Regions from separate parts of the Rhizobium sp. SL42 genome, predicted to be linked through region 1. Evidence: riboswitches for the same ligand, from Rfam matches in the RefSeq annotation. Region 1 holds a riboswitch; each other region holds the start of a gene.
The links. Region 1 has a riboswitch for cobalamin ahead of nrdH (glutaredoxin-like protein NrdH). Riboswitches for the same ligand answer to the same signal wherever they lie in the genome.
Positions count from the first base shown of each region.

Region 2: it holds a riboswitch for cobalamin, as region 1 does, so the genes downstream of both, IM739_RS03200 (DUF1636 family protein) here and nrdH (glutaredoxin-like protein NrdH) in region 1, are expected to answer to the same signal.
Region 3: it holds a riboswitch for cobalamin, as region 1 does, so the genes downstream of both, IM739_RS07440 (aromatic ring-hydroxylating oxygenase subunit alpha) here and nrdH (glutaredoxin-like protein NrdH) in region 1, are expected to answer to the same signal.
Region 4: it holds a riboswitch for cobalamin, as region 1 does, so the genes downstream of both, IM739_RS19325 (energy-coupling factor ABC transporter permease) here and nrdH (glutaredoxin-like protein NrdH) in region 1, are expected to answer to the same signal.

Region 1 covers NZ_CP063398.1:506,839-514,767, reverse strand. Annotated here, with positions in the region: gene benD (benzoate diol dehydrogenase BenD) at 1-142, shown strand, start outside; gene IM739_RS21275 (MFS transporter) at 185-1,516, shown strand; gene pcaD (3-oxoadipate enol-lactonase) at 1,589-2,374, shown strand; cobalamin riboswitch at 2,694-2,908, shown strand; gene nrdH (glutaredoxin-like protein NrdH) at 3,153-3,374, shown strand; gene nrdI (class Ib ribonucleoside-diphosphate reductase assembly flavoprotein NrdI) at 3,386-3,784, shown strand; gene nrdE (class 1b ribonucleoside-diphosphate reductase subunit alpha) at 3,844-5,925, shown strand; gene nrdF (class 1b ribonucleoside-diphosphate reductase subunit beta) at 5,943-6,932, shown strand; gene IM739_RS21245 (primary-amine oxidase) at 7,171-7,929, opposite strand, start outside.
Region 2 covers NZ_CP063397.1:717,394-725,322, forward strand. Annotated here, with positions in the region: gene IM739_RS03185 (ABC transporter substrate-binding protein) at 1-182, opposite strand, end outside; gene IM739_RS03190 (sugar-binding transcriptional regulator) at 334-1,287, opposite strand; gene IM739_RS03195 (hypothetical protein) at 1,430-1,798, shown strand; cobalamin riboswitch at 2,156-2,386, shown strand; gene IM739_RS03200 (DUF1636 family protein) at 2,496-2,903, shown strand; gene IM739_RS03205 (ABC transporter ATP-binding protein) at 2,900-3,694, shown strand; gene IM739_RS03210 (ABC transporter substrate-binding protein) at 3,711-4,673, shown strand; gene IM739_RS03215 (FecCD family ABC transporter permease) at 4,759-5,769, shown strand; gene IM739_RS03220 (DeoR/GlpR family DNA-binding transcription regulator) at 5,865-6,656, shown strand; gene glpD (glycerol-3-phosphate dehydrogenase) at 6,746-7,929, shown strand, end outside.
Region 3 covers NZ_CP063397.1:1,599,023-1,606,951, forward strand. Annotated here, with positions in the region: gene IM739_RS07425 (L-threonylcarbamoyladenylate synthase) at 1-810, opposite strand, end outside; gene IM739_RS07430 (GGDEF domain-containing protein) at 1,033-2,112, shown strand; gene IM739_RS07435 (DUF6656 family protein) at 2,132-2,737, opposite strand; cobalamin riboswitch at 3,096-3,298, shown strand; gene IM739_RS07440 (aromatic ring-hydroxylating oxygenase subunit alpha) at 3,398-4,642, shown strand; gene IM739_RS07445 (hybrid-cluster NAD(P)-dependent oxidoreductase) at 4,644-5,729, shown strand; gene IM739_RS07450 (BA14K family protein) at 6,041-6,478, shown strand; gene IM739_RS07455 (CorA family divalent cation transporter) at 6,585-7,580, opposite strand; gene IM739_RS07460 (PhoX family protein) at 7,690-7,929, opposite strand, start outside.
Region 4 covers NZ_CP063398.1:29,108-37,036, forward strand. Annotated here, with positions in the region: gene IM739_RS19295 (trans-sulfuration enzyme family protein) at 1-1,019, opposite strand, end outside; gene IM739_RS19300 (LysR substrate-binding domain-containing protein) at 1,133-2,011, shown strand; gene IM739_RS19305 (amidohydrolase) at 2,032-3,180, opposite strand; gene IM739_RS19310 (amino acid ABC transporter ATP-binding protein) at 3,192-3,971, opposite strand; gene IM739_RS19315 (amino acid ABC transporter permease) at 3,976-4,887, opposite strand; gene IM739_RS19320 (ABC transporter substrate-binding protein) at 4,892-5,797, opposite strand; cobalamin riboswitch at 6,142-6,357, shown strand; gene IM739_RS19325 (energy-coupling factor ABC transporter permease) at 6,408-7,076, shown strand; gene IM739_RS19330 (energy-coupling factor ABC transporter substrate-binding protein) at 7,079-7,369, shown strand; gene IM739_RS19335 (CbiQ family ECF transporter T component) at 7,373-7,929, shown strand, end outside.

The DNA.
Region 1 (7,929 bases):
GAGCCAGGTGAAGCAATCGAGCTTCATGCGTCGCTACGGCACCATCGAGGAGCAGGCAGCGCCGATCCTTTTCCTTGCCTCGGAAGAGGCATCCTACATTACCGGCAGCGTGCTGCCGGTTGCCGGGGGAGATCTCGGCTGAAGCCTTGCAACTGAATGCGTAACGACTCGGGGAGGAGTGACCATGCGCAATATCGATGTAAATGAGATCATAGACAGCGGGCCCTTTGGGAGGTTCCAATGGACGGTGGTCGCGCTCTGCGCGCTGCTGTTGGTCGTCGATGGCTACGACGTGTTCGTCGCCGGCACGGTCTTGCCCACGCTGATCGCCGAATGGGGCCTGACCAAACCGCAGGCCGGTACGCTTCAGGCATGGGCGCTGTTCGGCATGATGTTCGGAGCGCTGATTTTCGGTCCGTTGGCCGACAGGATCGGCCGCAAGAAGGGCATTGCGATCAGCTTCCTGCTGTTCACCGTCGCCACGCTTCTGACCGGTTTTGCCAATACGCCGGATCAGTTCAAGCTCTTCCGCTTTTTTGCCGGTCTCGGCTGCGGAGGCCTGATGCCGAATGCTGTGGCGCTGATGAACGAATATGCGCCCAAGCGTCTTCGCGGTACCATGGTCGCACTGATGTTTTCCGGATACTCGGTCGGCGGCATGGTGGCGGCTGGCCTTGGTATCGGCCTCATTCCGCACTATGGCTGGAAGCCGATGTTCTTCGTCGCGGCGGTGCCGCTGCTGCTCCTGCCATTCGTCCTCTGGAAGCTCCCGGAATCGCTCGGTTTTCTCATCCGCCAGGGGGAGCAGGAAAAGGCCCGTCGCATTTACGCACGGATCGCACCATCCGCCCGGCTCGAAAGCGGCGATACGCTGGTCTTCACGGAGAAGAGGGGCGCATCCGCCTCAATTGCTGAGCTCTTCCGCCACCAGCGTGCGCTACGCACGGTCATGCTCTGGGTCGCGTTCTTCTGCTGCCTTCTGCTGGTCTATCTTCTGTCGTCGTGGTTGCCGAAGGTTCTTCAGGAGGCCGGCTATGCCGAGAAGGCAAGCTTGCTCAGTCTTTTTTCGCTGAACTTCGGCGGTATGGCAGGGGCCATCGCCGGCGGCTGGCTGGGGGATCGTTTTGGTCTGCCGAAAGTGGTGGTCGGCTACTTTCTCGCTGCCGCCGCTTCGATCGCACTGATCGGCTACACCCCGTCGGCGGGTCTCCTGTTCCTGCTGGTTTTCGTCGCCGGCGCCACCACCATCGGCACGCAGATCCTGCTTTATGCCAGTGTCGCGCAGCTCTACAACCTTTCCGTTCGCTCTACGGGGCTGGGTTGGGCTTCGGGTGTCGGCCGCATCGGTGCAATCGTGGGGCCGACGCTCGGCGGCGTGCTGCTGGCCAGGGAACTGCCGTTGCAGCAGAACTTTCTAATTTTCGCCATCCCTGCCATGGTCTCGGCGCTCGCCATGCTGATCTTCGCCGTCAGCAATGCCCGTCGCACCGAAGCGGCGCAACTCGCCGTGGCATGAAAAATCGTCGACCGGCGTGGCGCTGCCCGCCGGTCGTCCCATCCCTCCGTGTCACGCCGAAAGCCGCCCGCCATGCCCTATCTCGATCTTGCCGGCCATCGTCTTCACTATCGAATCGACGGCGATGTCGCCGGCAGACCGTGGTTGCTGTTCTGCAATTCGCTCGGTACCGACCTCGGCATGTGGGACAGGCAGGTGGCCGCACTGACGCAGACTTACCGGGTGCTGCGCTACGACAGGCGCGGCCACGGCCGGTCTTCCGCTCCACCGGCTCGTTATGCGCTTTCCGATCTCGGCGGCGACGTTCTGGCGCTGCTCGATGCGTTGAACATCGACCGGGTGCATTTTTGCGGCCTCTCTATCGGCGGCCTGACCGGACAATGGCTTGCCATCCATGCCGGCGATCGCCTGGGCAAGGTCGTCCTCTGCGCCACCGCCGCCCGGATCGGGACAAGCGACGGCTGGGAAGACCGCATGCAAGCCGTGCGGAAGAGCGGTCTCGGCGGGCTGGTCGTAGCCACCTCAGATCGGTGGTTCACACCTGATTTCACCCTAGCAGAGCCGGAGCTGGTGGGTGGCATTCTCGACCGTTTCGCCGCAACAAGCCCAGAGGGTTACGTCGGTTGCTGCTCGGCGCTAGCAGATGCTGATCTTCGCGGCGAGCTTGACCGGATATACCATTCTTTGCTGACAGTTTCCGGCGAAGACGATGCGGTCTGCCCACCTTCAGACCTCAAGGCGATTGCCGCGAATGTGCAGCGTGGGCGGCATGTTGCGCTGGCAGGACGTCATATCGTCAACATCGAATCGTCAGCAGCGTTCAATGCCGTGCTTTCCGATTTTCTGCAAAACGGCTGAGCCGATCCATGCGAGAAGAGAGTGCGCCAGACTGCCGAATGATCGGCCTCTTCGTGAGCCGCGTGCAATCGACCAGAAGGCGTGGTGACTACCTTCGACACGGTGCGCTCGAAGGTGGCACCGATCGGTGCCTTCGCTGTTATGCGGTGTTCCAATGACATGGGTTGCGCATCCACCATATGCATTCGCCACTGCGCAAGGCCGAGAAAGCCCCGGTTATCAGGGCTAGTGCCGACGGGTAGCAGAGGCGAGTTCCGGTTATCCCCGTCAAATTCGGGCTAGGTGAATCGTATCTGTTGACGGAAGTATTGTCTCGTCTACTATATGTAGTGTTCGAGGTTCCCATCGATTCGTCAGCGGATCAAGGGCTAAGACGGGAATTCGGTAGCGGACATGAGGTCCGATAAGCCGAGGCTGCCCCCGCAACTGTGAACGGCGAGTGCCTGCTCCATCATGCCACTGGGTTTTCCCGGGAAGGCGGAACAAGTGCTGTGACCCGTGAGCCAGGAGACCTGCCTTGAAAGATACGTCCGCCGGCGGGGTGCTCGGCAGGGTGCGGTTGATCGTGTCCGGATGAAACCGGGTGTGCGCCGTTCTCGCTCCCCCGTCAAATCGTCTGCTTCGGGGTGAAGGCCATGAACATGTCATTCCAGACCATCACTGACCCGTAGTCCTTCCGACTGCGGCTTTTCGTACCGCCATTTCCACATTGACCATTTCGCTCCGGCTGACGCCAGTCCGGCCGCTCCCTTCTGCGTCCATTCTCCACGAGGAACTCATGTCGATCACCGTCTATTCCAAGCCCGCCTGCGTTCAATGCACCGCCACCACTCGCGCCCTTGATCGTCAGGGCATCGACTATACTGTGGTCGATGTCTCCGAGGATGCGCAGGCCTTCGCACTCGTGTCCGAACTTGGTTATCGTCAGGTGCCGGTTGTCATCGCCGGTGAGCAGCATTGGGCGGGCTTCCGCCCCGACATGATCAGCGCGTTGGCTTAAGGCCCACGATGATGGGCGGTCTCGTCTACTTCTCTAGCCGATCGGAAAACACCCGCCGCTTCGTTGAGAAGATCGGGGGCGACGCCTTGCGTCTGCCGATCGATGGAACGGACGAGCCGCCGATGCCCAGTGAGCCCTTTGTGCTGATTACGCCGACCTATGGCGGCGGTGGGGATAAGGGTGCGGTACCGAAGCCCGTCATCCGGTTTCTCAACAATCCACAGACCCGACATCTCCTCCGCGGCGTGATCGCGGCGGGCAACACGAACTTCGGCGAGGCCTATGGGCGCGCCGGCAAGATCATCGCCGACAAATGCGGCGTGCCACTCCTCTACCGGTTCGAGCTTCTCGGAACGCAAGAAGACGTTGCCGCCGTCAGACAGGGACTGGAACGATTTTGGACACGCTGACCCATACTAAGACGGGCACCCCCACCGAAGGCACGCATGATTATCATGCGCTGAACGCCATGCTGAACCTCTATGACGAGGAGGGCAAAATCCAGTTCGACAAGGACCGGCAGGCGGCCAAGCAGTATTTCCTTGAGCACGTCAACCAGAACACAGTCTTCTTCCATAACCTCCGGGAGAAGCTCGATTACCTGGTGGCGGAGGAATACTACGAGCGCGAAGTGCTAGACCAGTATGCGTTCAATTTCGTCCGCGACCTCTTCGATGACGCCTATGGCCGCAAGTTCCGCTTTCCCACCTTTCTCGGCGCATTCAAATACTACACCTCCTATACGTTGAAGACCTTCGATGGAAAGCGCTACCTGGAGCGCTATGAGGACCGCGTCTGCATGGTGGCGCTAACGCTGGCGCGCGGCAATGAACAGCTTGCCCGCGATCTGGTCGACGAGATCATCTCCGGCCGTTTCCAGCCGGCGACGCCGACCTTCCTCAATGCCGGCAAGAAGCAGCGCGGCGAGCTTGTTTCCTGCTTTCTGCTGCGGGTCGAAGACAACATGGAGAGCATCGGCCGCTCGATCAATTCGGCCCTGCAGCTCTCCAAACGCGGCGGTGGCGTGGCGCTGTCGCTCACCAATATCAGAGAGATGGGCGCGCCGATCAAGCAGATCGAGAACCAGTCTTCCGGCGTCATTCCGGTGATGAAGCTGCTGGAGGATTCCTTTTCCTACGCCAACCAGCTTGGCGCGCGCCAAGGTGCGGGCGCCGTCTATCTGCATGCCCACCACCCCGATATCATGCGCTTCCTCGATACCAAGCGCGAGAATGCCGACGAGAAGATCCGCATCAAGACGCTGTCGCTCGGCGTCGTCATTCCCGACATCACCTTCGAACTCGCGAAGAACAACGAGGACATGTATCTGTTTTCGCCGCATGACGTGGAGCGGGTCTATGGCGTGGCCTTCACCGAAATCTCGGTGACGGAGAAATATCGCGAGATGGTCGAGGATGCGCGTATCGCCAAGAAGAAGATCAAGGCGCGGGACTTCTTCCAGGTGATCGCCGAGATCCAGTTCGAAAGCGGCTATCCCTACATCATGTTCGAGGACACGGTGAACCGGGAAAACCCGATCACCGGCCGCATATCCATGAGCAATCTCTGCTCGGAAATCCTGCAGGTGAGTGAGGCAAGCCGCTTCAACGAGGATCTCTCTTATGCAGAGATGGGCAAGGACATTTCCTGCAATCTCGGATCCTTGAACATTGCGTCCGCGATGGATTCATCCGACTTCGGCAAGACGATCGAGACCTCGATCCGGGCGCTGACCGCCGTCTCCGAAATGAGCAACATCACCTCGGTTCCCTCCGTCGCCAAGGGCAATGACGATAGTCATGCTATCGGCCTCGGACAGATGAACCTGCACGGCTATCTCGCCCGCGAGCACATCTTCTACGGCTCGGAAGAAGGCATCGATTTCACCAATATCTACTTTTACACGGTGACCTATCACGCGCTGAGGGCTTCAAACCGTCTCGCGGTGGAGAAGGGACGAAGCTTCAAGGGCTTCGCAAACTCCAAATATGCCTCGGGCGAGTATTTCGACAAATATACCGCGCGGGAATGGAAGCCGGCGACGGAGAAAGTTGCCGAACTCTTCGAAAAGGCCGGCATCCACGTTCCGACGCAGGACGACTGGATGGAATTGAAAGCCGCCGTCATCACGAGCGGTCTCTACAATCAGAACCTCCAGGCAGTCCCCCCGACGGGCTCGATCTCCTACATCAACCACTCGACCTCCTCGATCCATCCGATCGTCTCGAAGATCGAAATCCGCAAGGAAGGCAAGATCGGCCGCGTCTACTATCCGGCCGCATATCTCACCAATGAGAATGTCGAGTATTACCAGGATGCCTATGAGATCGGGCCGGAGAAGATTATCGACACCTATGCGGCGGCCACGCAGCATGTCGACCAGGGCCTGTCGCTGACGCTGTTCTTCCGTGACACTGCGACCACCCTCGACATCAATCGTGCCCAGATCTACGCGTGGAAAAAAGGCATCAAGACCATCTACTACATCCGCCTTCGCCAGATGGCGCTGACCGGCACGGAAGTGCAGGGCTGCGTTTCCTGTGCGCTATGACAGCAAGGATCAATCGCATGAACATCCAAGTTAAGAGCAAGTCAACTCGACCGGCCAGTACCATCCGCGCGGTCAACTGGAACCGCATAGAGGACGACAAGGATCTCGAGGTCTGGAACCGGCTCACCTCGAATTTCTGGCTCCCGGAAAAGGTGCCGCTATCAAACGACATCCCCTCATGGGCTATGCTGAGGCCTGAAGAGCAGACGCTGACGATCCGTGTCTTCACCGGGCTGACATTGCTCGACACGATCCAGAACGGGGTCGGCGCGGTGCGATTGATGGCCGACACCCAGACCAGCCATGAGGAGGCCGTGCTCTCCAACATCTCCTTCATGGAAGCGGTTCATGCGCGCTCCTATTCCTCGATCTTCTCGACGCTCTGCTCGACGCCGGATGTCGACGATGCCTATCGCTGGTCGGAGGAAAACGAGTTCCTGCAAAAGAAGTCGGCATTGATCATGGAGCAGTATGACGGCGCAGACCCCCTGAAGAAAAAGGTAGCGTCCGTCTTCCTCGAAAGCTTCCTGTTCTATTCCGGCTTCTACCTGCCGATGTACTGGTCGAGCCGCGCCAAGCTTACCAACACCGCCGACCTGATCCGGCTTATCATCCGCGACGAGGCGGTGCATGGCTACTATATCGGCTACAAGTTCCAGCGCGCACTCGAGCGCGAGCCGGAAGCGCGTCGCCAGGAGATCAAGGACTTCGCCTTCGACCTGATGCTCGAACTCTACGACAACGAGGCGCGCTACACAGAAGATCTCTATGACGGAGTCGGCCTGACCGAGGATGTGAAGAAATTCCTACACTACAATGCCAACAAGGCATTGATGAATCTCGGCTATGAGGCGCTATTCCCGCCGGAAGCCTGCAAGGTCAATCCGGCAATCCTCTCTGCGCTCTCTCCAAACGCAGACGAGAACCACGATTTCTTCTCAGGTTCCGGTTCATCCTATGTCATCGGCAAGGCGGTGGCGACCGAGGACGAAGACTGGGATTTTTGATCCTGGAAATAGTAGCCGGGATGGATATTCGTCAAAGGGAAGGCGGTCGGTGGTTTCCCGGCTCGGCCTCGATGTGGCGCAGGCAGTAAGGCAAGGGAGCACATCCTCGCGAGATGCTTATTGATGTCAGGCGTCTGTAACGCGATCAGAAAGAACGGCCTGCGGGAGCTGCCGCGGCACCATCGCCGCGGCACGCATTTTCCCTATATGGCCGATTGACTGATCCGGCTTCGCCCCTTCAATGGCAACAGCTGCTTCTTTTCTCGTCTTTTGTGCCGAAGCAATCCGCCTCGCGATTGTCCTTGCTCCCGGCATTCTTGCCCGGTGGCAGATCCATGGCGATGTTGGCGGCAAAAAAGCCGTTTGGCTTCAGGGTAAAGCCTGCATATTCGACCGGCATGATCGGGAAATCCTCTGGCTTGCAGACATGGGTATGGCCAAAGGAATGCCAGAGCACCACGTCTGCATTCTCGATCTCACGGTTCTGCTGGACATATTTCGGCAGGCCGTCACCGCCGGCATGCACATTCGGGTAGTCTCCGCTTGCATATTTCTCCGCGGGATCAAAAGCCGTGACCCAGATATGCTTCTTGGCGAAACCGCCACGCTGAGCAACGGTGGAGCCATCCTGCGCCAGCATCAGCGGGCTCGGCATGACCACCATCTTGTAACCCGGCGCCTTGCCGACCGAATTCTGGACGTTGGTGTTCTGCACCTTCCAGTAACGGCCCGTTTCGCCGCTGGCGATTGCGGGTGAATCCAGTTCGCGCTTCAGCACCCTGGTCCTGGTGTCAAAGACATTGCCATAGGGGTTGTCGTCACCCCAGGGGCGCGGCACGAATTCGTGCTCGGTCACGGTATTGCCGCCGCCATCGACATCCATGTGCAGGCGGGCATTGAAGAAATGCTGGTGGGTCGGTCCGCCGAGATTGTCATCAACCATGCCACCCCACGGATAGGTCTCGCCCGGAGCGACGGCGGCCGTCTGGATGATGCC
Region 2 (7,929 bases), on a different replicon from region 1:
TCTTCCAGCGTGACCCATTCGACCTGGATGTCGGGGTTCTTCGCGGTGAATTCGGACGTCAGACCCTGCATGCGGATCATGTCGCCATTGTTCACGGTCGCAATGGTGAGGGTTTCGGCAGATGCCATGCCCGCAAGGGCGAGAGCTGAGCATGCGCCCAGCAAAATCGTCTTCAATGTCATGTCTTCCTCCCAGAAGAGAACTGAGCATTCGCTTTGCTCATGGGCAATTACTCACTTCATGGCCATGGAAAGTCAATGGGCATTCCATGCTGCGATGCCGCAAGAATTAGTCAGCCAATTGAAATTTCAGGATTTAATTTAATCGCAACGCTCAATTCTTCAGCAGATAACGGGCCGCGTCTTCGTCGGTAATCAGCCCATTTATATGCCCGCCGCATGCCGCAGCGCGGATGGCGGCATGTTTGCGTTGGCCGCGTGCCATGCCGATGACGGTCGAGGTGTCACGCGAGGGAATGGCAAGGCTTGCCACTCGCTCGTTGACCGGGTCGTCAAGCAGACGGCCATCCGGCCCAAAGATCCAGCCACAGATTTCACCAGTCGCGCCTGCCGTCAGCAGTGCCTCCATCTCGTCTCGCTGCAGAAAGCCGTCCAGCAGGAGCGGTGCATTGAGCGTCATCTCGCCGATACCGACGAAGGCGGCGTTGGATGATTTGCCAAGTTCGATCGTCGGGGCGACCAGCGGCTGGCGATGCAGAAGATCGCGCTCTTCTCGCGAAGATACGATAACCGGGAGCGGCATGGGGAAATGTCGGGCCTTGACCGCATCTGCCATCGAAAAGATGACGTTGAAATAGGCGGCCGATCCGTCCGGACTGATATTGCCGGTCAGCGAGACAATCTTGTGCTGCGGACATTCCATGGGCGAGAGCTGATCGACCATGGCACGTAGCGTACGTCCCGTTCCCATGGCGATAACCAGCGGGTCGGGCTGTTTCAGCCATCGTTCCAGTTCGGCGGCGCCGGCCTCCGCCACGCCAACCGTTGCCGAATCGGAGGCCGGATCACTGGGGACGATTTCGACATGCCTGAGACCGTATTTGTCTTTGACCGCCTCTCCGAGTTCCAGGCAGGCGGCAATCGGATGGTCGAGCCGTACCTTGATCAGCTTCTCGGCAACCGACAGGGACACGAGCCTTTGCGCGCTCTGGCGCGAGATGCCCATTGCAACCGCGATCTCGTCCTGGGTTCGACCGGCGACATAATACAGCCAGCCTGCTCTTGCCGCATCATCGAGCCGAGTTTGACCTTCTTGTCGCTTTGCCATCGAGATTGGACCACCCTTTCCAGATCAGTGCTGCCAACTTTAACCGCGACTGTCAAATTGCCGAAGCCGCCTCAAGCCCTGCAGGATGTAAATCTGCAGGTTTGATGATTTGTGTGAACCAGTCGATTGTGTGGCGAAGCCCTTGTTCCAGGGGAATTTCAGGCCGCCAATCGAGAAGATCGCCGGCGCGGCGGATATCCGGTTGCCGCCGCCGTGGATCATCGATCGGCAAGCGAAGATCGACCACATCCTTGCTGGTCGGGATTTCGCGCTGAACCATTACGGCCAGTTGGTGGATAGTGAATTCGTCCGGATTGCTCAGGTGATCGGCCATGCAGGATTGAGTTCTCGTTCCATCATCGCGACCAGCCCGCGGCCGGTGAGAGCCTGGACAACCAGATTGGACGATGCGGCCTTCGTCGGGCTGCATGTGCGGACCACAGGCATTGAACAGCCTGGCGACGCGCGCGTCTACGCGGCCGAGGCGAAAGAGATCGAAACACGGCCTTGAACAAAAAAATCGGCTACTCCTGCAAATGTACGAATGTGCCTATTCTCTTCCCCGGAAGATATGCTTGGCGGACCTGTCTGCGCCCGTATTTTGAGAGGCGTATCAGGGAAGTCGCTTGAAAAGCACGCCGCTGACGAGCGCTCTTCGAAGGTAAGGCATTCCTCCAGGTTTATTTGCAACTTGATCGCGAACCTCCGCCCGGTGTCGGCAGCTTGGCGGCCATTGGAATTGCTCCGTCTTCAGAATCTGCTGGACAAAATATCTGATCGACATATACGTAACGATATTACATTACGAAACGAAGCAGGATTGGGTGGTGCTCACCATGTGCAGGCTTGACCGAATGCCCCGTCAGGCCCTAAGCATTGGATCGACGGTTCCCCAATTGGATGACTCCAAGGGGATTAATAGGGAACACGGTGCGGAAGACCCAATTGGGACCAAAACCGTGGCTGCCCCCGCAACTGTAAGCGGATTGCCGTCCATCGTGGTGCGAAAGCGCCAGGCCACTGCGAGTTGACTCGTGGGAAGGCCGATGGACAGCAGATATCCGCGAGCCAGGAGACCTGCCGTCACAGAAGAGAAACCGCAACGGACGGGGTGTTCCGATGGAAAAGATCTGGCTTGAAAGCAGCGCGTCTGTGCGCTTTTTTTGCAATGCCATTTTGCCTCCGGAGATAACCGACGGGGGAGAATTATGGCGCCTGCGAAACAACACACGGTAACCGTTTGTACGGATTGCCGAATCACCGGCACGGCTTGCCGGCCCGGACTGAAGCTCCTCGCTCACCTGAATGCGTGTCTGTCAAAGATGGATGCGTCTGCCAATCGTGACTTTGCGGTTGAAGGCACGGTCTGCATGGCGGGCTGCTGGAGACCTTGCACCATCGCTTTCCAGGCAAGCGGCAAGGCCACTTATCTGTTCGGTGATATAGAGCCTGATGCCGATATCGAAGCGTTGGTGGAATTCGCCAAACTTTACGGCGAACGGCCCGACGGCATGACCCGGGAGGCAGAGCGTCCCCGCGGGCTCGGCGGCAAGGTTCTTGCGCGCATCCCGGCCTCCGTTCTTGTCTCTGAACGGTCTGGGGAGCGTCTCCAGTGAGCTGCGATGCGACCGGTACATCAATCACCGTCTCCAATCTCGGCTGGGGGCCGAAACCGGGCCACTTTCTCGTGCGAGGGGTCAATTTCGCCCTGGATGCCGGAGATCGGCTTGCGATCATAGGTCCGAATGGAGCTGGAAAGACGTCGCTTTTGCGCTGCCTGTATCGTGGCGTCTCACCGCGGGAGGGAAAGGTCGAGGTCGGCGGTGAAGACATCTGGCAAATCGGTTCCCGGCAGGTTGCGCGCCGGATTGCGGTGGTGCTCCAGGAGATGCCGGCAGACTTTCCATTCAGCGTTCGCGACGTGGTGTTGATGGGGCGTATTCCCTGGCGCGAAGGCCTGACCGGCTGGACCGACGAGGATCGCCAGGAGGTTGCCCATGCGCTTGAACACCTGAATCTCAGGCATCTTGCCGCGCGCCAGTTTTCCACCCTGTCGGGAGGCGAGAAGCAGCGCGTGCTGGTTGCCCGCGCTCTCACCCAGAAGCCCGAGATCATCATTCTCGATGAGCCGACCAACCATCTCGACATCCGTCATCAGCTCGAGATTCTCAATCTGTTGCGCACGCTCAAGCTCACCATCATCACCACGCTGCACGACATCAACCTGGCCGGTGATTTCGCAACGCATGTTGCGCTGATGCGCGATGGCCGCATGACCGCGTTCGGAACGCCGGACAATGTTCTGACATCCCATGCCGTGTCGGCCACTTTCGGCGTGGCGGCCACGGCCCATCCGGTGCCGGGTAACGGAACGGCACGCTTCTCGTTTTCACTCGAAACAGTCTGATTTAAAAGGATTTTACATGTCTTACCGACGCTTGGCCGCATCCACCGCAGGTTTCCTCGTTTCCGCCCTGTTCGCCAGTTCGGCGCTTGCCTATCCGGTGACCGTCAAGAGTTGCAACCGCGATGTCACATTCGAGGCCGCACCAAGCCGTGCAGTTTCCAACGACGTCAATCTGACCGAGATGATGCTGGCATTGAAGCTTCAGGACCACATGGCTGGCTACACCGGCGTCTCCGGCTGGAAGACCCTGGACGAAAAAATCAGGCAGGGCGTCAAGGAGCTACCCGAACTGTCACCCAAATATCCGACCAAGGAGGTGTTGTTGAATGCCGACGCCGACTTCTATTTCGCCGGTTGGAATTACGGCATGAAAGTGGGCGGCGAAGTTACCCCGGAGACGCTCGATGCCTTCAAGATCAAGGTTTACGAACTGACGGAATCCTGCATTCACATCATGGCAAAGGACAAGCCGACGATGAACGATATGTTTGTCGATCTCGTCAATCTCGGCAAGATCTTCGGCGTCGAAGATCGCGCCAATGAGCTTGTAGCCGGCTATGAAAGTAGCTTGGCCGAGATCCGAAACCGTATCGGCGAGGTGAAGGAGCCGGTCCGCGTCTTCGTCTATGATTCAGGCACGGAGAAGCCGTTCACCTCCGGCCGGTACGGAATTCCCACTGCGATGATCGAGGCCGCCGGCGGCGTCAACATTATGGATGATGTTGAGAAAAGCTGGACGGAAATCTCATGGGAGCCGGTCATCGAACGCAATCCGCAAGTGATCGTCATCGTCAACTATGGCGATGTGACGGCCGATCAGAAGATTGCCTTCATGAAGGAAAACCCGGCCTTCAAAAATCTCGATGCGGTGAAGCAGAACCGTTTCGTGGTTCTGGAATACGTCGAGGCGACACCGGGACCGCGGAATATCGATGGCATCGGCCGACTGGCTGATGTGCTGCATCCCCGCAATATGTAGGCAGCCTACTTGGCCGCGAACACGCTGCATCATCGGGCTTCAACGCGTCCGGTGATGCACATTTTATCGATAAGATTGGCATGTGATGACGGGTAGCAGGATGTTGATATGGGCGGTGCTTGCCGTCGCGGCGATGGGCTTGTGCCTGACGGCCGGTGTATCCTTCGGAGCCGCACCCATCCCGTTCACCACGGTCTGGTCGATTGTCGCCAACAAGCTTCATCCCGGCATCGTCGAGGCGACTTGGTCGCCCGGCCGCGAAAGTATTGTCTGGGATGTGCGCTTCCCACGCGTGATCCTTGCTGGTCTCGTCGGCGCGGGTCTGGCCGTCGTTGGTGCTGTCCTCCAGGCGGTTACGCGCAATCCATTGGCAGACCCACATTTGCTCGGCGTCTCCTCGGGCGGCGCGCTGGGGGCGATCGTTGCCCTGCTGCATACAGGACTGATCTTCGGGCTCGTCACCGTACCACTGTTTGCCTTCATCGGTGCGCTCTGCGCAACGCTGGCTGTCATGGCGGTCACCCGCTATTCGGGGGCTGCTGCCGACCGGCTTGTGCTCTCGGGTGTCGCGGTCGCCTTTGTCGCGACCGCGCTCGGCAACCTCACAATTTTCCTCGGCGATCCGCGCGCGGCGCATACCGTGGTTTTCTGGATGTTGGGTGGGTTGGGCCTCGCGCAGTGGTCACACCTGCTTTATCCCGCGCTGGCGCTTGCTCTGTCTCTGGGCTGGCTGATGCTGCGAGCGCGCGAAATCAATGCGCTCGCCATGGGAGACGAGACTGCGGCAACTCTGGGCATACCCGTCGCGCGGTTTCGGGCGCAACTGTTCGTCATCACGGCGCTTCTGACAGGTGTCATGGTGGCCTTTTCTGGCGCTATCGGCTTTGTCGGGCTGCTGATCCCCCATGTCGTCCGCCTGGTTGGAGGCGGCGACAATGTTCGCGTCATTCCACTGTCCGCTTTTGTCGGCGCGATCGTGCTGATCCTTGCCGATATCGCCGCCCGCGTCGCCATGGCTCCGGAAGACATGCCGATCGGCGTTGTTACCGGCCTGGTGGGCGGTGTTGCGTTCATCGTTTTACTACGTCGCCGATAGGCGCGAGCCAGATTCTGGCGTCGATTCCTCACCGCCTATTGCTCCATTTTCGTTTTGGCCTAGGATGAAGCAAAACGAAAAACGGGGAGGGGACGATGATTTTTTCTGCACGCCAGGCTGAAATCATGGCAATTGCGAAGGAGCAGGGCCGCGTCCTGGTCGATGAGCTCGCCGCGCGTTTTGCCGTCACGCCGCAGACCATCCGCAAGGATCTAAACGATCTTTGTGACACGAGAGCGCTCAACCGCATTCACGGTGGCGCCGTTTTTCCCAATGGAAATGAAAACGTTAAGTACGAGGCGCGCCGCTCCATGGCGGCGATCGAAAAGCAGGCGATCGGCCGGGCAGCGGCTGCACTCATCCCGGACAATTCCTCCCTATTCATCAATATCGGCACCACGACAGAGGCCGTCGGGGAGGCGCTTGTTGACCACAAGGAACTGATGGTAATCACAAATAACATCAATGTGGCCAATCGGTTGCGCGTTTATCCCTCGATCGAGGTCGTCATCGCAGGCGGTGTTGTCCGTGGTGCCGATGGGGGCATCGTCGGTGAGGCAGCGGTCGACTTCATCCGCCAGTTCAAGGTCGATTTTGCGGTCATCGGTGTTTCGGCCATCGATGAGGATGGCGCGCTGCTGGATTTCGATTTTCGCGAAGTGAAGGTTGCGCAGGCCATCATCGCCAATGCCCGCCATGTCGTCCTTGTTTCCGATGCCTCCAAGTTCGAACGCACGGCACCCGTCCGGATCGGCCATATATCACAGGTTCACACCTTTATCACCGATCATTGTCCCTCCCAGAACGTCCGGGCTATCTGCCTGGACAGGGAGGTGCAACTGATCGAGACGACCCCGTCGGACATTGACCTTGAACAATCGAATTAACTTTCGTTTGACATTCGTTTTGATTTCATTTTAGATAATCGTGCTTTCGCAATCGCAATATATGCTGCGCCGCGAAATACGGGGGGATGATGACGGACGAGCCTATCTACGATCTGTTTGTGATCGGTGGCGGCATCAATGGCTGCGGCATCGCCCGTGACGCTGCTGGCCGTGGCTATTCTGTGGCTCTTGCCGAAATGAACGATTTCGCCTCCGGTACCTCGTCCGGTGCGACCAAGCTGATTCATGGCGGTCTGCGTTACCTCGAACATTATGAATTTCGCCTGGTGCGCGAAGCGCTGATGGAGCGGGAAGTGCTCTGGGCAATGGCGCCGCATGTGATTTGGCCGCTCAGGTTTGTCCTGCCGTTTCAAAAGGGCGGCATTCGCCCGGCCTGGCTGATCCGTCTCGGCCTGTTTCTCTATGATCATCTTGGCGGTCGAAAGCTGCTTCCGGCAACGAAGACCCTGGATCTTCGCCACGATCAGGCAGGCAAGCCGTTGAAGCCGATCTTTTCCAAGGCCTTTGAATATTCCGACGGCTGGGTCGATGATGCGCGCATGGTCGTGCTGAACGCCCGTGATGCGCAAAATCGCGGCGCGAGGATTTTCAGTCGCGCCCGGGTGGTTTCTGCACATCGCGAGAGTGGTGTCTGGGTCATTACCACCAAGGCAAAGGGCAATGGAGCGACGACCATGCATCGCGCCCGCATGCTGGTAAACGCTGCAGGCCCCTGGGTTGACCAGGTTCTCGCCGGCGCCGTCGGTCGCAACAATGTGCACAATGTTCGCCTCGTGCAGGGCAGTCACATCATTGTTCGCAAGAAATTCACCGACACTCGCGCCTATTTCTTCCAGAACCCGGACAATCGCATCATTTTCGCGATACCGTATGAAGGCGACTTTACCCTGATCGGCACAACGGATCGTGACTACACCGATGATCCGAAGGATGTGAAGATCAGCGAGGAAGAGATAAACTATCTCTGCAATGCGGCGAGTGAGTATTTCAGGGAACCGGTCGTGCCGGGCGATATCGTCTGGAGCTATTCGGCCGTGCGTCCCCTGTTCGACGATGGTGCTTCCAAGGCGCAGGAAGCGACGCGCGACTACGTCTTGAAGCTCGAGATGGCAGACGACGGCTCGCCGCTGCTCAATGTATTTGGCGGCAAGCTGACGACCTATCGTCGTCTTGCCGAACATGCCTTGGAGAAAATCGGCGAAGCGATTGGCGTCAGGGGCAATGCCTGGACCGCAAACAGCCGGTTGCCGGG
Region 3 (7,929 bases), on a different replicon from region 1:
GTTCAACACCATGACGGCGTCGGCTTCTCCGCTGATCGGTGTGCTGCCGAATGCCACAAGCGCCTCATCTTTCGCGACGGAAGTGGCGTTCAGCCGCACGGTGGTATCGGGCGCATAATGCGAGGCTAGCATGCCGGGGGCTTCGATGATTGCGGTACCGGCGACCTTGGGGCGCTCGACAGTGACGCCTGCAAAGGCCTCTATGGCTTCAACGGAAATACCACCCGGTCGCAGCAGGCGTATTTGCCCGTCCTCGATCTTCAGAATGGTCGATTCAACCCCGACTTCGCAGGCTCCGCCGTCGATCACAAGATCGATCTTGCTGCCCAGATCGTCATCGACATGGGCTGCCGTTGTCGGGCTGATCCTGCCGGAGGAATTGGCGCTCGGTGCGGCGAGCGGCCGGCCGAAATGCCGGATCAGGTGGCCGGTGAAGCCGACCGGTACACGGATGCCGACGCTGTCCAGGCCGGCTGTCGCCAGTGGGTGGATGTCGCTTTCCGGTTTCAGCGGCAAGACCAGCGTCAGCGGCCCCGGCCAGAATTGTTCGGCCAGCCTGCGCGAAAGCGGATCGAAATCTGCGTGCTGCTCGGCCATTTCGAGGTTGGCCATGTGGCAGATCAGCGGATTGAAGCGCGGCCGGCCCTTGGTCTGATAGATGCTGGCAATCGCAGCTGGATTGGTTGCATCAGCAGCAAGGCCATAGACGGTCTCGGTCGGGATTGCCACCGGACGGCCGAGCGCAAGAATGACCGACGCGGCGTTGATCGCCTCATCCATGCCGCTGCCGATTGCGATGATCCGGGCCATGTCCCTGCCTTGTTAGCTTTGTTCCCTGTGTCCTTAGCGTGTTCCAACATGCGCGATCAAATGCCTTTTTTGATGAGCGTAAGCATACATTGTTCCACAGTAAATTTTGAGGGGAATTGGCACCGCTAAAATTTTATATATCGATGTAACCGAAATAAAGAATTCTTCTGCGTATAGTCACCGGCAACGAGACAAAAGCCGACTCAAGCCGGGAAGCCACAGATGCAGCAAGTCAAGAATCCTGCCTCCAGCATTGCGCTTCGTGTGGCAACCGCCATGCATCAGATGGGCATTGACGGGCTTCCCCGCAATTATGAGCTGGTCTACGAGGCCTATGCGGGCAGCAATCCCGAACTGGTCCGCGAATTCATTGCGCTCGGCAAGCTGAAGAGCCAGGAAGCGCTCGACGAGTTGGGCCGCAAATATCTGCCTCATCATCATGAGGATGGCTTGCTGAGCCGCCAGAGTGGTCAGGTTCGCGCTGAAATGAGCAATTTCATCAATCTGCTCAATGAGGAAAAGATTTCCCTGACCGACTATGGCCGAGTCATCGGCAATGCCTCGAAAACCATCCTTACGGAAGCCGATCTTGAAGGAACACCGCTCGGCCAGTCGATCAAGGCACTGAAGGCCGCGACCGAACGGCGCGCGCATCAGAACAGCAATGTCGTGCGTGCCGTGGTCGACAAGACCGCATCGCTGGCCGATATGCAGCGCGAGGCCGATGAGGCCGAGGCGGCGAAGTTCGTCGATCCGCTCACGCGCCTTGCCAGCCGCCGCGCCTTCAACAAGGCCGTGGCCAAGATCTATGCCAACCCGGACATGCCGGTTCTGTGCGGCGTCGCCGTCGGTGAAATCGACGATTTTGCCCGTATCCAGGAGCAGATGGGGCCGGCTGTTGCCGAACGTTTCCTGATGCAGGTTGCCAAGGTTCTGGAAGCGGTTTCCGGCGGCGGCGATCTTGCCTGCCGCTTCGATGCCGGCCGCTTCGGGCTGTTGCTCTACACGTCCGACGAGGATGAGGTCAGCCGCGTCATCGAGCTGGTGCGCGCCAAGCTGAAGGCCACGGCCTTTGTCGGCTCCTCGACCGGCCGCGCTCCGGGCCAGATGGCCATGTCCTTCGGGGTGTGTTTTTCCGAGCAGGCGCCGAACGCCTTCGACTTCACCAATTTCGCCGAGAAGGCGCTGTCGACATCCAAGGCCAATGGCGGCGATACCGTCACGATCTACGGCGCCAACGACTATGCCTCCAAGGACTGGCTGATCTACAAGAACAAGCCGGTCGGCGGCTTCGGCGCCTGACAGCGAGAGGGCCCGGCGTCTAAAGCTTGGCGATGATCTTACGAATTTCCGTATCCCGCGCGCCGAGCATCAGCACGTTGCGCAGCGCTTCCTTCGGATCGTGGGTGCGAAACAGCAAGCCGTTGTCACGGATCGACCTGTCGACCACCATCGCCTTCTGCTCGGTCTCCGGCTTGATCGCCACGGCAAAATACATGCGCGTGTAGCTTTGCCGGATCTGTTCGAAGAACTGCTCGGTCCCGCCGATTTCGGCAAAGAAATTGGCAATGTAGAAGGCCCATTTCACGTCGGCATATTGGGCGAAGTTGGTGCGCGCCGCCGTGACGTGACAGTAGCCGAGATGCGGACTGTCATCGAGGGTCTTGTGGAAGATCATCTTCGGAAACTGGATCGACCGGTGGAAGCCGTTGATCCGGCTGTGGGTGGTCTCCGCCGCCGTTTCCAGCCGGCGTCCGGTGCGAACGGCAACCTCCGCATAGGTGAGGTAGCGCTTTTCCTCCGCCAGCCAGTCATCGCGATGGCGCGAGATACGGCCGGTGCGCAGGAATTCCGTGTGCGCGGCCTTGCTCGCGGTCGCGCTTTTGTCGGGGACTCTCGGGGCCGCGTAATATCGAAGTTTTTGCATGTCGAGGCTCTGACGGTTACTGGCTCGGTACGCCGATATTACAGCGACATGGTTAATCATGATTTGCAGGCACTGTGACCTCTTGAGGTTTCGCGAGGCTTGCCGCAGTGCACGTTGGTTGACGCAACTCGTTCCGCTCTGATGATTTCTTCCGGGTGCGACAGACATTGGCGGCCAATCGCCTCGAATTGTCATTTTGCGCCATTGCAATAGTTTCGGGCGCCACCGATCTCCTCTATCTCCAAGAAAATACACATCATTTTTGAGGGGCGCGCTTTTTGCGCCTTTGCGCGGGCATGTCGCAAACATTCCCGGCGGTGTCGTTTCGCAACGCAGTACCGGACTGCCGCCTGTGTTTAGATATCTGCAAGCTCGAGGTGCCGCCCTGCTAGGGAGGGTGGGAAATCGGGAAGCCGGTCAAAATCCGGCGCTGCCCCCGCAACGGTGGTGGAGATAGACGTAACGGCAAAAGGCCACTGGGAAGGTCCTGGGAAGGCGCCGAACGTGTCTGGCAACGGACGTCTCCAGAGCCCGGAAACCAGCCTTGAAGCAATGATATTTGAGGTCGCGGTGGGCGACCGGAGATAGCCGTGATCGCCCTTTTCGGGTCGATTGGTGCTGCGCTCCTGTTCCATCGCCGGTGAAACGAACGAGGACGACATGGATCTGCACAGCACGGTATTGCGGCAGTTGAAGAACCGCCGGGAAGGCTTCAGCCTGGAGCAGCCTTTCTACATCGATCAGGATTATTTCAAGCTCGACATGGAGCAGATCTGGTATCGCGACTGGCTGTTTATCGGCCATGACTGCGAGATCCCGCGCGCCGGCAACTATTTCACCGCCCAGGTCGGCGACTATCCGATCGTCATGGTACGCGGCAAGGACCAGGTGATCCGCGCCTTCCACAATACCTGCCGCCACCGCGGTCACCGCGTCTGCACCTCGGACCGCGGCGCCTCCGCCAAGCTCGTCTGTCCCTATCACAACTGGACCTATGATCTCGACGGCTCGCTGGTCTTCGCCCGCCAGATGGGTGAAACCTTCGACAAGAACGAGTTCGGTCTGAAGCCTGTTCATTGCGAAAGTGTAGGCGGTTACATCTTCATCTGCCTCGCCAACGAGCCTGCCGATTTCGCACCGGTCCGTGCATCGATCGAACCCTACATGAAGCCGCATCGGCTGTCAGAGGCCAAGGTCGCTCATCGCAGCACGATCATCGAAAAGGGCAACTGGAAGCTCGTCTGGGAGAACAACCGCGAGTGCTACCACTGCGCCAGCAACCATCCTGAACTCTGCCGCACCTACCCGGAAGCCCCGACGGCAACCGGCGTCCAGGGCGCCGGTGACGATCCGGTCATCGCCGAACACTGGCTGCGTTGCGAGGCCGCAGGCCTGCCGAGCACGTTCAAGATCGACCCGAGCGGCCAGTTCCGCACCGCCCGCATGCCGCTGATCCAGGAAGCCGAGAGCTACACGATGTCCGGCAAGCGCGCCGTCAGGCGGCCGCTGTCCGACGACGTCTCGACCTCGCACATTGGCACCATGCTTCTGTTCCACTATCCGTCGACCTGGAACCACATTCTCGTCGATCACGCGATCTCATTCCGCGTCACCCCCCTGTCTGCCGAAGAGACGGCCGTCACCACCACGTGGCTGGTACACAAGGACGCAGTCGAAGGCGTCGACTATGACCTCGAGGAACTGACCCATGTCTGGGAAATGACCAATGACCAGGACCGCTCGATCGTCGAGGAAAATGCCTTCGGCATCCGGTCCCCGGCTTATGAGCCTGGCCCCTATTCGGTCGAGCATGAAGGTGGCGTCATGCAGTTCGTCGACTGGTACACGACCTTCATGATCAACCGTCTCCAGGGTGAAAAGACTCGCCTGTCCGCGGTCGCGTGAGATGAACATGATGCTCGCTCCCTATCGCCACGTTGATGAAATGCGCCCCTGGTCCGACCGGGAGCATCTGCTGGAATGCGTCGCCGTCACGCCGGAAGCCCCCGACGTGATGACGTTCACCTTCCGGCCGAACAAGCCGGGCCTGTGGTTCCGCTATCAGCCCGGCCAGTTCGTTACGCTGGAGATCCCGGTCTCGAACGAGCCGGTGATGCGCACCTATACGCTGTCGTCCAGCCCGTCGCGGCCCTACACGATCGCGATCACGGTCAAGGCGCAGAAGGACTCGATCGGGACGCGCTGGATGTTCGACAACCTGAAGCCCGGCATGGCACTGAAGGCGATCGGCCCGCTCGGCGATTTCTCCTATGCCCGTCATCCGGGCCGGAAATACCTGTTCATCTCGGCCGGCTCCGGCATCACTCCGATGATGTCGATGAGCCGCGACATGGGCGACCGCTCGCCCGACAGCGACATCGCCTTCCTGCATTGTGCCCGCTCGCCCGACGACATCATCTTTCGTTGGGAACTGGAAGCCAAGGCGCGCGACATGCCGCATTTCACGCTCGGCTTCATCATCGAACAGCTCGGCCGAGGCCAGCTTTGGTCAGGCTTGAAGGGCCGTATCGACAAGGCGAAGATCGCGCTTCTGGCCCCGGATTTTCTCGAACGCACGGTCTTCTGTTGCGGGCCTGAGCCGTTCATGGCGACGGTGCGCGAGGCCCTGTCCGGTGCCGGCTTCGACATGAGCCAGTATCACGAGGAGACTTTCCAGCCGGCCAAGCCGCAGCCGCCGATCGTCGTTGCCGATCATTCGGATGGCGAGCAGCCGACCAAGGTCACGTTTGCCATGTCCGGCAAGAACGGACTCTGCGCGCCAGGCCATACGGTACTTCAGGCAGCCCGCTCCTCCGGCGTGCGCATCGGTGCGGCATGCGAATCCGGCCTCTGCGGCACCTGCAAGGTGCTCAAGATTTCCGGCGAGGTCGAGATGGAACACAATGGCGGCATCCTCGACGAGGAAATCGACGAGGGCTACATCCTCGCCTGCTGTTCGCGGCCGAAGGGCGATATCGAAATCGAAGCGTGATCTCTGCCAGACGATGGCGATCATCAGGGCGCGCCGCTTGTCGGGTGCGCCCTTTTTCGTGGCGTGATTTTCCCCACTTTATCGTTCTTTCGCAAGGCGATGGAACAAACGGAACAGCCATCCGTTGACAGGCAATCGCGGTCGTTGACCGCGGCCAACCGGACCGCGCAAACACAAGAAGTTTTAGAATAAAACCAATGTTAATGCTGGGTTCAGGATGAAGCCGATACTTTTCATTTCAGGATCAGCAGTCTCAAGGGCATGGGCCGGGACACCAAGCTGGTCGCGAAAAACCGCAGGGAGAAAGTCGCATGAAGACTGCATTCAATCGTCTGGCCGGTCTCGTACTGGCTGCCGCTGTTGGCTTCACCGGCATCGTGCCGGCACAGGCCATGAGCCTGCCGCGCGCGCCTGTCGAAGCAAGCTCCGACGTCGCCCAGGTCCAGTATCGTCGTCGTGAGTATCGCCGCCACTATAACGGCCATCACTATCACAACGGCCATCGTGGCTATTCGCACCGCAGGCCCGGTTATCGCTATTACAACGGCGCCTGGTTCCCGCTGGCCGCCTTCGCAGCCGGTGCGATGATCGGCGGCGCCGTCGCTGCGCAGCCGCGGGTAAGTGCCGGTGGCATCAATCCGAGCCACTACCAGTGGTGCGCCAACCGCTACCGCTCGTACGACAGCCGCAGCAACACGTTCCAGCCCTACAATGGTCCGCGTCAGCAGTGCCTGTCGCCCTACTATTGAGCCAATACCTCTCTGATCGGCGTGCCCGAACAGCTCGCCCCGTCAGCGCTTCAATGCCCGGCCTCGTGCCGGGCATTGTCGTTTCGGCCCGGGCGTTCAGCCTGCGCTACAGGATGCCCGCACGCCGCAGGAGATACCAGGCGGCGGCAATCGAGATGACGATGAAGCCGATCGCGAAGATTGTGCCATCGGCCTCCGCCGCAAACGGCAGGTTGGATGTGTTCATGCCGAAAAAGCCGGTGACCAGGGACGGCGGGAGCAGGAAGGCCGTCATCAGAGACAGGATATAAAGGTGCCGGTTTGTCTCCGAGGTCAGCTTGGAGTCGATTTCCTCATGCAGCAACCGGGCGCGTTCCTGCAGTGCATGCACGTCGTGATCCACGGCTTCCAGCCTTGCCGTCAGCCGTTGCGCCACCTCGTCGAAGCCGAAGGGCATGTCCTCGTCGTCGCTGGCCGCGGCGCGGCGCATCAGCGACAGCATGGTGCGCAAGTGACGGTAGAGCCGAACAACCACCCGTCGGACAGGAGCAAGCCGGCGCCGCTCGTCGCGCAACTCGCTGTCATAGACGAAGTCCTCGATCGCGTTCAGTTCCTCGGTCAGTTCGATCACCACCGAAATAATGCCGCGCTGGAACTCGGCGACAAGTGTCTCGAACAGATGCATGGGACTGCGATATTTCGCGGAGTTCTTTTCCACCGCGGCCCGGACCCGGTCGATCGAGCGGATCGGCTGCAGTCTGGTGGTGATGATGAACCGATCGGACAGCGCAAAGTGCAGCCAGGCGAGGTCGCGTGTCTCCTTGTCGAACTCCCGCTGGAAGTCGACGAGGGTGCCGAACACCATCTGGTCGTCCACCGTCAAGGCGGCATGCGTGTCATGCGTGGTCAACACGGAGCGCGCCTGCTCCGTCAGCCATTCGAAGCCGTCGAGAAGAGCCCCGACGCGCGCATCCGCAATGTTGAGATGCAGCCACAGAAATCCCGGACCGTCAGCCAGCAGTGCCGGCGTGACGTCGGCTGGAAGCCGTGTTGCCGCACCGGATGCAGGATCGATCCGATAACCCCAGACAAGGCCGGGCAAAGCGTGAATGGCATTGAGCATGGGCGTGTCCTTCGGGGTACGCGGCGGTTGGCGGGACCTGTGCGAAGCGGAAAACGCAAAAAGCGCGCCGGTTGAACCGGCGCGCCTCGGGATCGTCTAGTGCGAGGGCTTAGCCAATTCTGGCATTGTCTTCGCGCTTGACGGCGACGATTGTCGAACGTGGCAACTTGCCTTCGCCATCAGGGAAGGGGGCGTTCGGGTGCTGGATGCCGACGAACATCGTCCGCTTATCGCCTGTCCAGGTCATGCCGGTCACTTCGCCGCCCTTCGGGCCGGTGAGGAAGCGCTCGATGCGGCCGGTGGCCGGATCGCCGGCGAGCATCTGGTTGTTGCCCTGGCCGATAAAGTC
Region 4 (7,929 bases), 270 kb from region 1:
AGGCTGCGGGTTCCCCCCCAGGATGCACCAATGGCAAACAACCGGAATGCATCGAGTGCAGCCGCGACATGAGGCGCCGCGTCATCGGTGAAGGTCATGCTGAAAACGCCGCTGGAACCGAGAAAGTCCCTTTTCCAGACGGCATGTCCGGCAAAACTTTCCAAGGCCGGATGCAAAACCGCGTCCACCAGGGGATGCTCCGCCATCCTGCGGGCAAATTTCAACGCGACCCGTTCGGAATGGCGCAAGCGTACACCGAGCGTCTCGAACCCACGCAGGACAAGGGACGCATCATCCGGCGAAACGCCAATGCCCATGCGCCCCATCAGAGACCGGATCGGTTGAAGCAGCGCCTCGTCCGCGATCGTGATTGATCCCATCAATATGTCTGAGTGACCCGAGACGAATTTCGTCAGCGCCTCAGTGACGATATCGGCACCATGAAGAAGCGGCTTGAAGTTGAGCGGCGTCGCCCAGGTATTGTCGACACCAACCAGCGCGCCGCGTGCATGGGCGATCGCGGCGATCCGGGGCAGATCAAGAACTTCCATCGTTGTCGATCCGGGGCTCTCGCACCAGACGATCTTCGTCCTGTCACGGATTTTCCGACTGAGGTCCTCCGGGGAAAGCGGATCAAAAAAGTCCACATCGACACCAAGCCTGCGCAGATCGCTTTCGGCCAGATCGCGCATCGGCGGATAGGCCGTATCGATAATCAGGACGTGATCTCCCGCGGCGACAAACGGAAGGATCGCGAGGGCGTTTGCCGCCTGGCCGGACGGCGTCAGGAAAGACCAAGCGCCACCTTCGAGACTGGTGAGCTTTGCCTCAAGGGTCCGTGTCGTCGGCGTGCCGTAGAGACCATAGGAATAGCCCTGGTGACCGCGCTCGCCGCGAGCAGCATAGGCCGCCGCATCCTTGAAAACGATGGTCGAGCCACGATGAACCCCGACCCCCAGGGGATCAAAACCTTCGGACGATACCGCCGGGGTGAGCACGCATTGGGTCAGATCTTTCATGGGGCAAGCGCCTTTCGGAAAATGCTCCGGATGCCTTGGAACGACAATTCCTTTTTTGGCGGCCGGCTGCTATTTCTATTCTTACTGGTTATGGAAGCGGGTTGAATTGCGCGATGAACTTGCGACAGGTTGAAGTGTTCAGGGTGGTGATGACGAATGGCACCACGGCGCGTGCCGCCGAAGTCCTGCATATTTCGCAGCCCGCGGTCAGCAAGATGATCCAGGAACTCGAGCGTTCCCTCGATTTCGATCTCTTCCATCGCATCAAGGGACGATTGCTGCCGACGGCTGAAGGACAGCTTTTCTTTCGAGAGGTCGAACAGGCATTCCTTGGCCTGACACATCTGCGCGGCGCGGCGGCGCGAATTCGCGACTATGGCTCGGGAGAACTGCGGATCGCGTGCCTGTCGGCCTTGTCGACCAACGTGCTTCCCCGCGTGTTGCGCAGCTTCATGGATCGCAACCCGAACATTGCGATTACGTTTCAGGCCCGCATGTCCTCGAATGTCCGCGATCTCGTCGCCTCCGGCCAGTTCGATCTCGGCATCGTCGCCGACGAAATCGACAGGACGGGCGTGGAGGTCCAGCCCTTCACCCAGTTTCGCGTGGCCGTCGCCATTCCGGAAGGCCATCCTCTCGAGGCACGGGATGTGGTTCATGCCGCCGATCTGGCCGGACAACCCTTTATTGCCCTTGCGCCGGAAGATACTACTCGACGCGAAGCCGAGCGGGCGTTCGAGATCGCCGGGATCACCGTTCGCACCGTGATCGAAACACCTTACTCGACGACCATCTGTTCGATGGTGGCAGCTGGCATCGGTGTCGGGCTCGTGAACCCGCTGACGGCCGAACCCTATATCGGTCGGGGACTGACGTTGCGCCCCTTCGAGCCCGCCCTGCATTTTCGTACACTCCTGATCACGCCGCCCAACCGGCTTCCTTCCCTCGCCCTCGAGGCCTTCATCGATGAATTGAAGCGCGCCATCGCCTGACCGCTGTCTGCGGACACCGGTCATTCGCGTAAAGCCATCTTGGCGACGGTCGTGAGCCAGGACATGGCAGGGCCAAGTACCTCGTCATTGAATTCATAGCGTTCGTTGTGAAGCTTTCCGTCTTCCGCAACGGGTCCATTTCCGATGAGGACATAGGCCCCTGCCTTGCCCTCCACCAGGAATGCGAAGTCGTCGCCGCCCATCGCCGGCCTGATGTCGCGCGTCACCGACAATCCGGCTGCATCTGCTGCCGCAACCGATAACGCGGCCTCCGCCGGCGTATCGGCCATCACCCGTCCCGTGGAATTGATCTCGTACTCAGCCTTTACGCCCCATGCAGCGGCGGTGCCTTCGATAACCTCCGACATCCGCTGGATCACGGCTTTGCGAACTTCGACATCAAAAGTCCGGAGCGTGCCGATGATGGTCGCGGTCTCGGGAATCTGGTTGCTGACAGTTCCGCCCTGGATCATCGAGACCGTCAACGCAACGGTCTCAAGCGGATCGACATTGCGTGAAACAATGTTGTTCAGCGCGACAATCAGGTGTGCCGCCGCATTGATCGGATCGCGTGTCAGGTGCGGCGCTGCCGCGTGGCCCGCCAGTCCCTTGAGTTCGATACGCCAGTCGCCACCTGCGGCCATGGAAGGCCGAGTGTGAACCGCAACCTGGCCCAAAGGGAGGCCGGGCCAGTTGTGCCAGGCAAACAATTTCTCCATCGGGTAACGTTCGAACAACCCGTCGGCGATCATCGCCTTTGCCCCCTTGCCATTCTCTTCCGCCGGCTGGAACACGAGATTGATCGTTCCCGTCCAGCTATCGTCCTTGACCAGCACCGCAGCGGCACCGAGAAGCGCTGCGGTATGACCGTCATGGCCGCAGGCATGCATGACGCCGGAATTGCGAGAAGCATGCGGGAAAATATTGGCTTCCTTGATCGGCAATGCGTCCATGTCGGCGCGCAGGCCGATCGACCTGTTCGACCCCGGCCGATGGAGTGTCGCGACAATGCCATGATGGCCGATGCCCGTTTCATGCGGAATGCCCAGGGACGTGAGTTGTTCGGAGACAAAAGCTGCGGTCTTTGCCTCTTCTCCGGAAAGTTCCGGATGTGCATGGAGGTGGCGTCGCCATCCCGTGACTTGTTCAACAAGTTTCGGCTCTATCATGGTGTACTTTCTCAAAGGACCTTGGAGAGGAATGCGACCGTGCGCGGGTTTTTCGGATTGGCGAGCATCTCACGGGGATGGCCCTCTTCCATGATCATGCCTTGATCCATGAAGACCAGATGGCTGCCGACTTCTCGGGCGAAGCCGATCTCATGGGTGACCACGACCATGGTGATACCGCTTCGGGCAAGGTCCTTGATCACGTCGAGAACCTCCCCCACAAGCTCTGGATCCAGCGCGCTGGTCGGCTCGTCAAACAGCATGACCTCAGGCTCCATCGCCAGGGCCCTCGCGATGGCCACGCGCTGCTGCTGGCCTCCGGACAACTGGCCGGGATAGCGATTGCCGAAACCTGACAACCCGACGCGCGCCAAAAGCTCAAGCGCCTTGACCTGGGCATCGTTCCTGGACCAGCCCTTCACATGCACCGGCCCTTCCATCACGTTTTGCAGTGCCGTCATATGCGGAAAGAGGTTGAAACGCTGGAAGACCATGCCGGTCATCCGCCGCTGCCTTGCGACATGGCCCGGTGCGAGCGGATGGAAACGCTCGTTCTGCTCGGTGAAGCCCTGCAGCTCTCCCTTGACGAATACCCTTCCGGCAGAGATCGCCTCCAGCTGGTTGATGCAGCGCAACAGCGTCGACTTACCGGATCCGGAAGGCCCGATTGCAACGCAGACCTCACCGCGCCGGACCAACAGGTTCACGCCTTTGAGCGCGTGGACCGACCCGTAGAATTTATGGATGTTCTGCATTTCGACGCAGACGTCCGATTTGACGATTGTATCCATGGCTTCACTCCGCCCTGGCTGGATTGGGCGAGACGCCCTTACCAAAGTGACGTTCGAGAAAATGCTGGCCAACCATCAGCAGGCTCGTGATGGCGAGATACCAGGCACCCGACACCATCAGCAGTGGGATCGGCAGGTAGAGCCTGTTGGCGATCGCATTCGTGGCGAACATTAGGTCGAGCGTGAAGGGCACGGCGAGCACCAGGGATGTCATCTTCAGCATGCCGATGGTTTCATTGCCTGTGGGTGGAATTATCACGCGCATGGCCTGGGGCATCAGGATGCGCCACCAGATCTTGGCCGGCCGCATTCCCAAGGCTTGGGCTGCCTCCGCCTGACCGTGATCTATGGAGTTGAACCCCGCCCGGAAGATTTCGGTCAGATAGGCGGACTCGTTGAACCCCAGCCCGAGAATGGCGGCGACCGCCGGTGTCACGAGATAGCGTGTTTCAATTCCGGCAATTTCCGGCCCGAATGGAATGGACAGCGAAAGATGCGGAAACAGGACAGCGAACAGGCCCCAGAACAACAATTGTGTGTAGATCGGCGTTCCGCGGAAGAACCAGATCCAGCTATAGGCGAGGCCCTTCAGAACCGGATTGTCGCTGTCGCGCATGATCACCAGCACCCCCGCGACAAAGATAGCGACCGCCATGGCGACAACCGTCAACAGCAGTGTCCAGCCGACGCCTCGAACGACCTGCGGCCAGAACAGATATTTCAGGAAAACGTCCCAATGAAAGTTCGGATTGACGGCGACAGCGTGCGCCGCCTGGAGGGCGATGACTGCGATCACGGCCACCGCCAGCCAACGGCCCGGGTGCCGGCGCGGAACAATGATGTTCCGCGCGACATCCGGCTTAGACGCTGCAGACGTGGTAGCGACGGTCCGCATGGTATCTGCGTCCAAAGCCACGGCATCAATCCTTGACTGTCGGATTGACTTCGGCCTTCTTCACAATTTCGGTGCCGACGCCCCAGCTGTCGAACAGGGCCTTGTACGTGCCTTCCGCGATCAGCGCGTTGACGGTATCGGCGACAAGCTCAGTCAATTCGGCATCCGCCTTCGCGACGGCGATCCCGTTCGGTCCCCGCTCGCTGAACACACCGGTGGTCGGCGAGACGACTTCCAACTGGCCCTTGGATTGCTTCGCGGCATAGCCGACGGTCGAACCGCCGGAGATCGTCGCATCCGCACCGCCGGCGGCGACACGGGTCAAGGCTTCCGTCTGTGTTGCAAAGGGCAGAATGTCGATCGCGGGCTTTCCGGCAGCGGTGCACGCCTTGTCCGCCTCGTTGACGATGCCCTCGTGCCAGGAGCCTGACTGGATTGCAATTTTCCGACCACAGAAGTCGGCAGGATCAAAATTCGACGGATTACCGGCCTTGACGGCCCACAAGCTTCCGCTGTCGGAATAGCTGACGAAATTTACCACCTTCATCCGCTCGTTGCTGATCGTGAAAGCGGAGACGCCGAGATCGAATTTGGTCCCGAGTGCGGGCAGGATGGCATCGAAGGCTGATGTCTGGAAGTCGATCTTGACGCCGAGTTTCGCACCGATGGCATTGGCGATGTCGACATCGATGCCTTCTGGCGTCTGGCCGTCCTTCTCGCTGAGATATTCCCAGGGAGCATAGGCTGTATCGGAGCCGATCGAAATCACACCGGCCGACTTGATCTTGGCGGGAAGGCGCGCAGCCAGCGCGGCATCGACCTTGATACCCGAAGTATCAAAGCCGTCGGCAAGGACGGGACTACAGAATGCTGTTGCCACCAGGATCGCGGCACCAACGTTTGATGTCAGGCAATTACGCATGTTGGACATTGAGTTCCCCATTATTTTTGCTTCGAGTTACGCAGATAAGTTCAGCTTGGGAGGATGCACATCTCTGGCTCGATGACAGCAATATGCGTGAACGAGTGAATGCCGTCTAATAGTATAATTGAGGCTATCTATTCCCCTGGGTTATTGAAACCAAGGACAGGTGGCCAAGCGGTCAGGCGCGAGATGTCCGGCGGGGCTGGGACAACCCGGCTGAATGTGACAATTTACGAACGCGCTTGCCTTTCGCGGCAGCCATTGACGGCTGCTAGACCATATTCGCTGTCCGGCGGCGTGGACTTGCGCATTATTTCTCCGCCTCTGCGTTGCGTTCTAGCCGTGTGGCGCATAATGCTTTCTTTGATGGTTCCGCCCGATGAAACGACGGCGGATGAAAAGGGAACACGGTGCGGACTACCCATCAGGGACCAAAACCGTGGCTGCCCCCGCAACTGTAAGCGGTGAGCGATGTCCAACGATGCCATTGGCCGATATTGCGGCTGATAAGGCGGACTGAGCCAAGACCCGTGAGCCAGGAGACCTGCCATCGCTGGGCCACGACATCCGTGGTGTTTGTTCGAGCCGCGCGGTGGGCGCGGTAGAGGGTTATGCCATGCATATTATGGAAGGCTATTTGCCGGCCGCGCACGCAGTCGGCTGGGGCGCGATTTCCGCGCCATTTGTGATTTATGGCGCCCGGCGCATTGTCACGCTTGTGCGTGAAAAACCGGAAATCAAGCTTTTGATGGCAGCATCCGGCGCCTATGTATTCGTCTTGTCTGCGCTCAAGATCCCGTCTGTTACCGGGAGCTGCTCGCATCCGACGGGAACCGGGCTTGCGGCATCGCTGTTCGGCCCCACGGTCACCACCGTGCTCGGGACGATTGTCCTTCTGTTTCAGGCTTTGCTACTGGCACATGGCGGACTGACCACGCTGGGCGCCAATATCTTCTCCATGGCCATCGTTGGTCCATTTGTCGCCTATGGCCTCTTCAGGGGCATAACAGGTGCCGGCTTCAGCGGCGCAATCGCGATCTTTGTCGCTGCGACGCTTGGTGACCTGGCGACCTATGTGACGACCTCTCTGCAGCTCGCTCTCGCATTTCCGGATCCGGTATCGGGCATCACAGGCGCTGCTGCGAAATTTCTGGGTATTTTTGCGGTCACGCAGGTGCCATTGGCCATCAGCGAAGGCCTGTTGACGGTCATCGTCTTCAACCTGCTGCAGCGATACAGCCGCGGCGAACTGAACGCCCTCAACATCTTTACCGCGAAGGCCTGATCATGCTGAAACGTAACCTCTGGATGTTGTTTGCGGTCATCGCCCTGGCAATCCTGCCGTTGATCATTCACCATGGCGGAGACGCCGAATTTGCCGGTGCGGACGGCGAAGCTGAAGCCGCCATCACCGAAATTCAGCCAGACTACACGCCCTGGGCTGCGCCTTTGTGGGAGCCGCCGAGCGGCGAGATCGAAAGCCTGCTGTTTGCTCTGCAGGCAGCACTTGGCGCAGGTCTCGTCGGCTTCTATTTCGGTCGTCGCTCGTCGCCGGCAAAGCGCCCGGATATCAAGTAGACGATGCGTGCGATCGATCGCTGTGCCCAGACCAACCGGTGGCGACACTACGCCACCGGTGAAAAGCTTCTGCTTGCCGTCGGCCTTATGATCATCTCGCTGGATTCTGTCGGATGGACAGGCCAGATCGGCCTGCTGATCGCGATACTGGCATTGATGAAGACAGGCCCCGGACTGCGGCTGCACGACATATTCAAGGCTGCCCGCGTCCCCATGCTGTTCATCATCACGGGAACACTGGCGCAACTCGTCTCCGTCAGGATGGTCGGATTTGTTCCGACATTGTCGCTTGTCTCCACGGATGCTGCCTATTCTGCAGGTTTCGTGGCACTCAGAAGCACCACCTGCATTGCGGCCCTGCTGCTTCTGGCATTGACCACGCCTCTCTCCAGCATCGTTCAATTGCTGCAGCGGATGGGCCTGAATGCGGAATTGTCCGATATCGCCATGGCAATGTTCAGGCTCATCTGGCTGCTGCTGGATTGTCTTGAGGCCGGCCAACAATCGCTCGGTTCCCGATTGGGCTATACCAGCAACCGGCGGATGCTAACGTCCAACGG